3 regions of the Propionispora hippei DSM 15287 genome follow, and region 1 is predicted to be linked to each of the others. Evidence: riboswitches for the same ligand, from Rfam matches in the RefSeq annotation. Region 1 holds a riboswitch; each other region holds the start of a gene.
The links. A riboswitch is a leader RNA that binds a small molecule or an ion and turns the genes downstream of it on or off. The one in region 1 is predicted to bind lysine.

Region 1 (3,281 bases):
CCAGTATGTTGACTCTGTTTCCAAGAGCTACTCCCCTTTAGAAACTATCTTATGATTTTAACATTCTACACCATAAACGGCTTCACGTCAACCATTTTACGGTAAAAAAGGACCGTGTTATTCCGCCGCAGGAGCTACGGCAGTCCGCTTTTTCAGGAAAACTTCATGGAACAGATAAATGGCTGCCAGCAAGGGGAAGCCGGTATACAGCACGATACGCTGGGATTCGTCGAAATACAGACTGATGATAACGACCAGGTTCAGCCCAATAGCCAGCATCGGCACCAGCGGATAGCAGGGCGTCCGGAACACCAGATCCTTCACCGAACCGCCTGCCGCCAAAAATTTCTTACGGAAGTTCATCTGGCACCAGCCAATAATAACCCAGATCAGGCAGCCGGTCAGGCCGGTACTGGCCATTAACCATAGATAGACGGTGTCTGCCGCATACTCACTGGTCAGCAGCGACAGGCATGCCAGAATCAGCGTAGCAATAACGCCGTAAAAAGGAACACCATTGCGGTTTAGTTGGCCAAGAAAACGGGGTGCCAGCCCTTCCTGGGCCATTGACCACAATAACCGCGAGCAGGCGTACAGGGCGGAATTACCGGCCGATAATGCCGAAGTAAGCACCACAAAGCTCATAATATCCTGGGCGATGGGAATGCCAATGCGTCCGAACACATGAGCGAAGGGACTTTCCAGCACGCCGGCTTCCTGCCAGGGAATCGTTCCGGCCAGAATAATCATCGCCAAAATGTAGAAAATCATAATCCGGTAAGTAATGCCGCGAATGACACGGGGCACGTTTTTGCCCGGCTCCTTGCATTCGCCTGCCGCAATGCCTACCAGTTCTGCTCCCTGAAAGGAGTAGGAAACGGCAATCATCGTCAGAAACACCGCCGAAAACCCATTGGGGAAAATACCGCCGCCGGTATGGAAATTGCTAAGTCCAATAGCTCCCTCATGTCCGGTAAAACCAAACATCAGGCCGGCTCCGGCAATAATGAACGACACAATGGCGGCAACCTTAATGCCGGCAAACCAGAATTCAGCCTCGCCGTAGGCCTTGACGGAAATAACATTCAACAGAGCCAGTCCCAATGCAAAAATACCGCTCCAAATCCAGGTGTCAACCTGGGGAAACCAGTTATGCATGATAATTCCGGCCGCCGTAAAATCGGCAGCAATGCAGACCGCCCAGTTAATCCAGTACAGCCAGCCGGTGGTAAAGCCTGCGCCAGGAGAAATAAACTGGGACGCATAGCTTTGAAACGAGCCGGAAACCGGCATAGCCACCGAAAGCTCCGCCAGACAGAGCAGCACCATATACATAACAAAGCCGCCGAACAAATATCCGATGATGGCACCCGCCGGGCCGGCCTGACTGATCGTCTGCCCCGAACCTAAAAACAAGCCGGTACCGATCGTTCCGCCAATGGAAATCATCATTAAGTGGCGCGATTTCATCTCCCGCTTTAGTTCCGGTTTGGCCGGGCAAAGCTCTTTCAAAATATCTTCCTGCTTATACATATAATACCTCCTAGTCTTAATAACCTGCAGCCTAACCCGCCATAACCGCTTTCCTTTCGCTCACAAAAAAAAACGGTCGTGAGCCATCTCACAACCGTACGATTACCGCATAAACCATGACAGTAAAACTTTCTGTGAGATAGCGCTTCATCCAATGGTGGGAAACCCGGATGACAGTGTTGTACTTATTCAATACAACCCCAGCAGCCGCCCTGGCCAGGGCACGGCCGCTTCGGCGGGTATTCCTCCGCTGCAGTTTTATCGCCAGCCAGCTCACTGCAGTTTCATAATCCCCGCGCCTCTATCTGATCACCGTATTAAACTAATTTTTATTATACTTGATCCCCTGTGTTTTAGGAAGAGACTTTTACGTTTCTGTGCTAAAAATAAAAACAAATTTCGAATTTTTTACAATAAATTGCTATTGTTAATAGTTTCGTACAGGCTCACTTTGCCGTTTGGCCTTTACCTGATAACCGATGTACAGACAAAGCAGCCAGGCCGGTGCGATATAAAGCGAGTACCTCATATCGGGAATTAAGGCCATAATGACTAAAATGGAGGCCAGAAAAGCCAGGCTGATATAGGACGAAAAGGGATACCAGGGCAGCTTGTAGGTCAGCACCGCTTTTTCGGCCTCTTTCTTCTGCCGGAATTTAAGCTGAACTAACAAAATCATAGCCCAGTTAATGATAATGGCGATAGTCGCCACTGCCATTAAATACAAAAACACCCGGTCCGGATCGATATAGCTGAGTAAAACGGCAAACAGCGTAACGCCTGACGATACCAAAATGGCAGCTACCGGAACACCGGAGGTGTTCAATTTGGCAAACAGCCGCGGGGCATTGCCCTGCAGGGCCAGACCATACAACATCCGGCCGTTGCTGTACAGCGCACTGTTATAGGTGGACAAGGCTGCCGTAAGCACAACCGCGTTCAACAAATGGGCTGCAGCCGGAATACCCACATGGGTAAAGATTTGCACGAAGGGGCTGCCCTGAGTCCCCATCTCATTCCAGGGGAAAATAGCCAAAATAACGGTCAGCGCTCCGACGTAGAATAGTAAAATCCGCCAAACCACCTGATTGATTGCCTGCGGGATGGACTTTCTCGGGTTTTCCGCTTCGCCGGCGGTAATACCGATCAGTTCCACGCCGCCAAAAGAAAACATGGCCATGACTAACGATAAAATAACGCCGTAAACACCGTTAGGCAAAAAGCCGCCATGCTGCCAGAGATTGCCCAGGCCAATCGGCACGCCGCCGTGACCGAAGCCGAAAACAATAATAGCTACACCAAACACAATCATGCCGACAATAGCCAGCACCTTGATAATGGCAAACCAGAACTCGAACTCGCCGAAGGCTTTCACATGAATAAGATTGATGGCGGTAATTGCCACCAGGCAAACCAGCGCCGATACCCAGATGGGGATATCCGGCAGCCAGTAATTCACATAAGTGCCGACAACGGCAAGCTCCGCCATACTGACTACAATATAGTTGAACCAGTAATTCCAGCCACCGATAAAGCCGGGCAGTTCACCCCAGTATTGGTAGGCATACTGGCTGAAGGAACCCGATACCGGCTGCTCCACCGACATCTCACCCAAGGCCCGCATGATAAAGAAAATAATGATGCCGCCGATTAAATACGATACCGTAATGGCCGGTCCCGCCAGCTTAATGACCGAGGCCGAGCCGTAAAACAAGCCGGTGCCAATGGCGCCACCCAGAGCAATCATC
Region 2 (3,281 bases), on a different contig from region 1:
ATAATAGTAGAACAGTTCGGATTGGCGATAATGCCTTGATGTTCTTTAATCGCCTCAGGATTTACCTCGGGAATGACCAAGGGCACCTTCGGATCCATGCGAAAGGCGCTGGAATTGTCAATGACGACGGCGCCGCGCTTTACAGCCTCGGGAGCCAGAGCCTTACTCGCCGCGCCGCCGGCAAATAAAGCAATCTGTACATTTTCAAAGGATTCCGGTTTGGCTTCTTCTACAGTATAAGTTTTTCCCATAAAGTCGATTTTTTTACCTGCCGAACGGGAGGAAGCCAATAGTTTCAATTCGGCAAACGGAAAATTACGCTCTTCAATCAGTTCCAGAAACTCCTTGCCTACTGCGCCAGTAGCCCCGAGTATTGCAACATTATATTTTTTCATTCCCAATCGCTCCTTTTCCTGTAAGGCGTGTCTTTAAACTATCCGAAACGCTCCCTGACAGCGCTTTTTGTGCCATACTTCGCTAAAATTTTTGAAAATAGGGGCCGCTATTCCTGCAAAATTTCGCGTGCCCTTTAGGGTATATCTCGTCTGGCGCAAAAAATCAGTCGCCATGGATCATTCCGTTAGTGTGAAGGCACGCCCTAGCACCGTTCATACTCACCATATTATGCATTAGTCCAAAATGTTCTCCAAACCACAAACCAGCCCCGTGATAGTAAGTACCCGCTTGCAGGCAAGCACCACGCCGGGCATGAATGACTCACGGGAGATCGAATCATGACGGATGGTCAAAGTCTGCCCCAAGCCGCCGAAAATAACCTCCTGATGGGCGACATAGCCAGGCAGTCTGACGCTATGGATACGAATACCCTCCAGTTCGCTGCCTCGGGCACCGGCCAGTTTTTCCTCTTCGTTCGGATGGCCCTGTTTTAAGAAACCCCGCTTTTCGGCAATCAACTGTGCCGTCCGCAGCGCCGTACCGGAGGGAGCATCCAGCTTCTGGTCATGATGCAGTTCGATAATTTCCACATGAGGAAGATACTTTGCCGCGTCCTGCGCCATTTTCATCATTAATACGGCCCCAATAGCAAAGTTAGGCGCAATCAACGCGTTGACCTTTTTATCGCTGCATAACCGCCCTACTTCTGCCAAATCATCCGCTGATAAGCCGGTTGTACCCACAACAGGACTTACACCACAGGCAATAGCCGTGCGAATGTTGGGCATCACTGCGGCGGGATTAGTAAAATCAACCATAACCTGCGGTTTGGTCTCGGTGATAACCGTCTGTAAATCCTTGCCTACCGTAACGCCGATCTTGCCTATACCAATCAGTTCGCCGGCATCGGCAAAGCTGGAGTTCACATCCATAGCACCGACCAGTTCCAATTCCTTGTCATTATATACGGCCTTCAACACTTCACGGCCCATTTTGCCGTATGCGCCGCACACTATTACTCTAATCACAAAAGTCCACCTCCTAAAATAATAAAAGACAGCCGGTGAATGCTTATCTCACCGGCTGTCTTATTTGTGATTAGACAGCCAAAACCATGACATCAGGAAATATAACAAAAGAATATCCCCTGCCGTCGATTTGAGATAGCGCTCCACCAAATACCACTTTGGTGACAGTCTTAAACCTATTCGATGTAAGACCAGTATACAAGGCTTGGCCGCCTTGCTATACTTCGGCAAACAACCCTTTCCTTTCAGATCATCGACACCACTCTAGCTGAAAGTACTCATCTTGTTCGCACCTCTACTCCACCCCGCGCAGGATGAGGTCTATTTATTTTACGTACATTGTATACTAAGCGTTCCATCAGTGTCAATCTTTTTGCGAAAAAAAACACCGACCGCCGCTTAACTCGCCTTTACTCCTGGGAGTAAAGGCGAGTTAACCGCTGGAGCCGTTTAGTCAATTTCAGATTTTACAATCACTATTTGGTATTGTGACTTTCCACTTCACTGGCCCCGTTTTGCCGCAATACCTGAGCGGCGGCATTTACCTTGGCAGCGTCGGCGCGGATAACGGCCAGCGTATTGCCCTGAGCCACACTTTCCTCATACCGATGACTAGCCTCGGCCGGAATGCCCCAATCAATCAGGCCGCCGGCAATACCGCCAGCTACAACACCACTGATAGCTGCCGCAATCGGACCGGCGGCGATAACCGGACCAATCCCCGGAATAGCCATAGCCCCGGCGCCCAGCAGCAAACCGCCAATACCGCCAATAGTGCCGCCCGTTAAAGCGCCGTCGGTAATATCGTCGTCATAGTATTCGGGTTTGCCCTCTCCTTCCCGCTTCTTGCTTACCAAATTGATCTCTTCGGTGCTAAAGCCCTGCTGACGCAATTGCTGAGCAGCCTGCTCGGCGCTGCTGCGTGACTTAAATACCCCAACGACGCTTTTTGTTCCTTTACCGGCAGCTTGCGAAGACTGGGTGCTGTTTGACGCACCGCTATTCTGGCCGCTGCTTGAGGTAGCTGTTTGACTCTGCGATGCATTTTGTGCCTGCATGCCGTTTGTTGCCTGTCCCTGCGCACCGGCGGCGTTCTGGCCGCTGCTTGAGGAAGCGCCGGCGTAACTGTTAACGACTGCACTGCTGGCAGTTTGTTGCGTAGAAGACTGGTTGTTTCCGGAATTGTTCATAAACAGACCTCCTAACATTGAAGTATGAATTGGACAAAGTCCAATTCTACCATGTTAGTTTGTCCATTCTGCCGCTTACTATGTATTGCCGGTTCGACGAAGCATGCGGGAATTCGACACTTCTCCTGCCTGCTGCAACTCAATAATTATGACATCGTCGCCAATTTTTTTAACACTGTCCCAGGGAATGGCGGAAACTTTCGTATCGCTTAAAAAATGCAAAAAGCTCTGGCTCACCGGCAGAATCAGGGAGTCAATTTCCCCGGTTCTGGCATCAAACGTAAGCTCACACTCGTTAATGACTCCCAGCCGCGCTCCGTCACCGATATTGATGACTTCTTTTCCCGATAATTCACTTAACCTCATATTTTTCTTCACTCCTAATTCTTGTTAAAAAGGCGCATAACCAGGGGCTGCACAATAGCCAGGCCAATGGCCAGACAAGGCAGCGGGTCCATAGCGACGCCCAGCAACAGGATCTTTTCCGGAACATCAATCTTTAAAAACGAAAGCAACATAATGAGCGACAGATAAATGCCGCCAGCAGCCGCCAGCAGCTCCTGCACGGCCAGCGACAAAGGGGATGCCTTGGGTTCCACCTTGCCGGCCTGCTGCCGCAGCCAACACATGCGCAGCCAGATGGATACAGGCAGCATAAGCGCCAGTG
Region 3 (3,281 bases), on a different contig from region 1:
TTCTGCAGGCTGACGGCGGCACCCGGACAGCGGCCATTACCGGTGCGTTTATCGCCATGGTTGATGCGGTAAATACCATCTATAAGCAAGACAAGGCTTTTCCGGTCAGGGACTTCCTGGCGGCAATCAGCGTAGGCGTCATTGGCAGCGAAACAGCCCTGGATCTTTGCTATGAAGAGGATTCTCATGCCGCCGTGGATATGAATCTGGTAATGACCGGCAGCGGTACCTTTGTCGAGGTGCAGGGAACGGGAGAAAAAAGCGATTTCAGCCGCCAGCAGTTGAATGAAATGCTGAATTACGGTGAAAAAGGCATCCATGCATTGATTGATTACCAAAAGGACATTCTGGGGCCGCTGGCCTGGAAGGTAGGGCGTGAACCGTGAAAGAGATAGTGATTGCCAGCTATAATAAAGGGAAGGTCGCCGAGTTTAAGAAAGCCTTGGCTCATTTGCCGGTTACCGTACTTTCCCTGGCCGACTTTGACCGTATTCCGGAGGCAGTGGAAAAAGGCAGCACGTTTGCCGAGAATGCGGTGCTAAAAGCGCGGCATTATCAGGAATATACGAAAAAGGCCTGCCTGGCCGACGATTCGGGGCTGGCAGTGGTTGCTTTAAACGGAGCACCGGGGGTGCTTTCCGCCCGGTATGCCGGAGAACAGGCTTCAGATACCCAAAATAACGAAAAGCTGCTGGCCGCTATGCAGCGGATAACTGACCGTCAGGCGCGGTTTTGCTGTGTACTGGCTTTTTTGGATACCGATGGCACGCTTTTGACGACCGAAGGCTATTGTGAGGGAGTACTTCTTCAGGCGCCGCGGGGAACGGGCGGCTTTGGCTATGATCCCTTGTTTTTTATCCCGGCTTTAAACAAAAGCATGGCTGAAATTTCCTTGGAAGAAAAAAATAAAATCAGTCACCGCGGCATGGCTGTACGGCATATGGTGGATAAGATGGCGGGATATATGTCATGAAAAAGATCGGCGTCATCAGCGATACCCATGGCCGGGGCATTATGGTTAACCAAGCGGTAAAAGCGTTGCCGGATATGGATTTATGGCTTCATGCCGGCGATAACAGTCAGGACATCCGCTTTTTTGAAGGCTTAACAACGGTGCCGGTGGTGGCGGCGGCGGGAAATTGCGACGGTTATCATGCTACCGCCAAGTTAGATGAATTTTTAACCGTGGAAGGAAAAAGCATTTGGCTGACTCACGGTCATCGTTATGAAGTAAAATACGGCACCCGGGAGCTGATTGAAAAGGCCAATGATCTTGCGGTCGATATTGTTATTTACGGGCACAGCCATATCCCCGATATTACCTGGGAAGGCGACTTGCTGGTTTTAAACCCGGGAAGCGCCGGCTTTCCGCGGGGCAACGTACCGACTTGCGCCCTGCTAGTGATTGATCAGGGTAAGGTTGCGGCTCAGATCATTGATATCAGATAAGAATATATATTGACAGGATATAGGCATATCCTGTATGATAAGTTACAAGTTTATATTATTTTGTGGTAGAGGTGCGGTCTATCAATAGTACCTGACGGAGTCTGGCGAACTGTGAAGCCAGGGAAAGGGATAGCCGCCGAAGCTGCAGTCTTTGCCAGGGATTGCCGCTGGTCTTGTGTTTAAGAAATACCGGACTGTCGCTTGATGGATATCAAGGGGAGCGCTACTATCTTGCACGTGGGTAAAACTTCCTTTACCATTTCAGCGATTTGTGAGATTGTACGCAAGTCGCTTTTTGTGTTTTATGGCGGCTTCTTGTCCAACTATATTGAGGAGGTTTTAACATGGCGGAAAAGAAACTACCATTTTCTAAAGATGAAATTCACAGGATTATTGAGGAATATAAAACGCCTTTTCATATTTATGATGAACAGGCTATCCGGGACAATGTGCGCGCTTTATTGAATGCCTTTGCCTGGGCGCCTGAATTTAAGGAGTATTTTGCCGTAAAAGCGACTCCCAATCCTTCCATTATGGAAGTTTTGCGGGAAGAAGGTGTTGGGGCCGACTGCAGTTCGCTGGCGGAACTTTTGCTGGCAGAAAGAGCCGGGCTGCAGGGCGAGGAGATTATCCTGACCTCCAATGATACGCCGGCCATTGAATTTAAGAAAGCCCGTGAAATGGGTGCCGTGATCAATCTGGACGATATCAGTCATATCGATTATCTGGAAAGACATGCCGGCATCCCGGAGGTGCTTTGCTTCCGCTATAATCCGGGCCCGCTCCGGGAAGGCGGCAATGCTATCATCGGCAATCCGGAGGAATCCAAATACGGACTGACCAGAAAGCAACTACTGTCGGCCCTGGCCATTGTGAAGGAAAAAGGGGTAAAACGCTTTGGCCTTCATACCATGGTTGCTTCCAATGAACTTGATCATAATTTCTTTATTGAAACCGCTCATATGATGTTCGATTTAGTATTGGAAGTTAACCGGTCATTGGGTATCCGCATAGAGTTTGTCAATTTCGGCGGCGGTATCGGTATTCCGTACCGGCCGGAGCAGGAAGCAGTCGATCTTGAACGTCTGGGCCAGGGTATCAAGCAGGCGTATGAGGAAAAGATCGTGGCTAACGGACTGCATCCTTTAAAACTGGCGATGGAATGCGGCCGTATGGTTACCGGTCCTTATGGTTATCTGGTATCCACCGTTTTGCATAAAAAGGAAATCTACAAAAATTATGTCGGACTTGATGCCTGCATGGCCAACCTGATGCGTCCCGGACTTTATGGGGCCTATCATCATATTTCGGTAGTCGGTAAGGAAGACTGGCCGAAAGGGTATATCTACGATGTAACCGGCTCACTTTGCGAAAATAATGATAAGTTTGCCATTAACCGCAAGCTGCCGATGATTGATATCGGCGATGTCGTGGTGATTCACGATGCCGGTGCCCATGGGCACGCTATGGGTTTCAATTATAATGGAAAGCTTCGCTCCGCTGAGTTACTGCTGCGGCCGGACCGCAGCGTGAAGTTGATCCGCCGCGCCGAAACAATTGAAGATTATTTTGCAACGCTGGAGTTTTAAAACAGAGAGTAGTGTTGAGAACGAGATTCTCGGCACTACTTTTTTATCTTTTATTAGGGCATGCCTGAAAACCATCCGAAACGCCCCCTGACGGTAATTTTTACACCATACTTCGTTAACATTTTTTGCAATAGGGCCCACTATTCCTTCAAAATGTTGCCTTGTCTGGCGCAAAAATTACTCGCCACGGAACATTCCGTTAGCTCTCAGACACGCCCTAGGAAAGAACTGCGGGAGTCCGAT

Region 2: another riboswitch for lysine. It lies ahead of dapB (4-hydroxy-tetrahydrodipicolinate reductase); the one in region 1 lies ahead of F3H20_RS12360 (amino acid permease).
Region 3: another riboswitch for lysine. It lies ahead of F3H20_RS11230 (diaminopimelate decarboxylase family protein); the one in region 1 lies ahead of F3H20_RS12360 (amino acid permease).

What each region holds. Positions count from the first base shown of each region.
Region 1 covers NZ_FQZD01000021.1:32,055-35,335, reverse strand. The annotation lists gene F3H20_RS12360 (amino acid permease) at 118-1,533, opposite strand; lysine riboswitch at 1,666-1,845, opposite strand; gene F3H20_RS12355 (amino acid permease) at 1,961-3,281, opposite strand, start outside.
Region 2 covers NZ_FQZD01000006.1:203,110-206,390, reverse strand. The annotation lists gene F3H20_RS04360 (aspartate-semialdehyde dehydrogenase) at 1-395, opposite strand, end outside; gene dapB (4-hydroxy-tetrahydrodipicolinate reductase) at 630-1,424, opposite strand; lysine riboswitch at 1,553-1,730, opposite strand; gene F3H20_RS04350 (hypothetical protein) at 1,901-2,614, opposite strand; gene F3H20_RS04345 (YlmC/YmxH family sporulation protein) at 2,693-2,980, opposite strand; gene F3H20_RS04340 (hypothetical protein) at 2,995-3,281, opposite strand, start outside.
Region 3 covers NZ_FQZD01000017.1:33,049-36,329, forward strand. The annotation lists gene rph (ribonuclease PH) at 1-386, shown strand, start outside; gene F3H20_RS11220 (XTP/dITP diphosphatase) at 383-973, shown strand; gene F3H20_RS11225 (metallophosphoesterase) at 970-1,449, shown strand; lysine riboswitch at 1,508-1,683, shown strand; gene F3H20_RS11230 (diaminopimelate decarboxylase family protein) at 1,794-3,038, shown strand.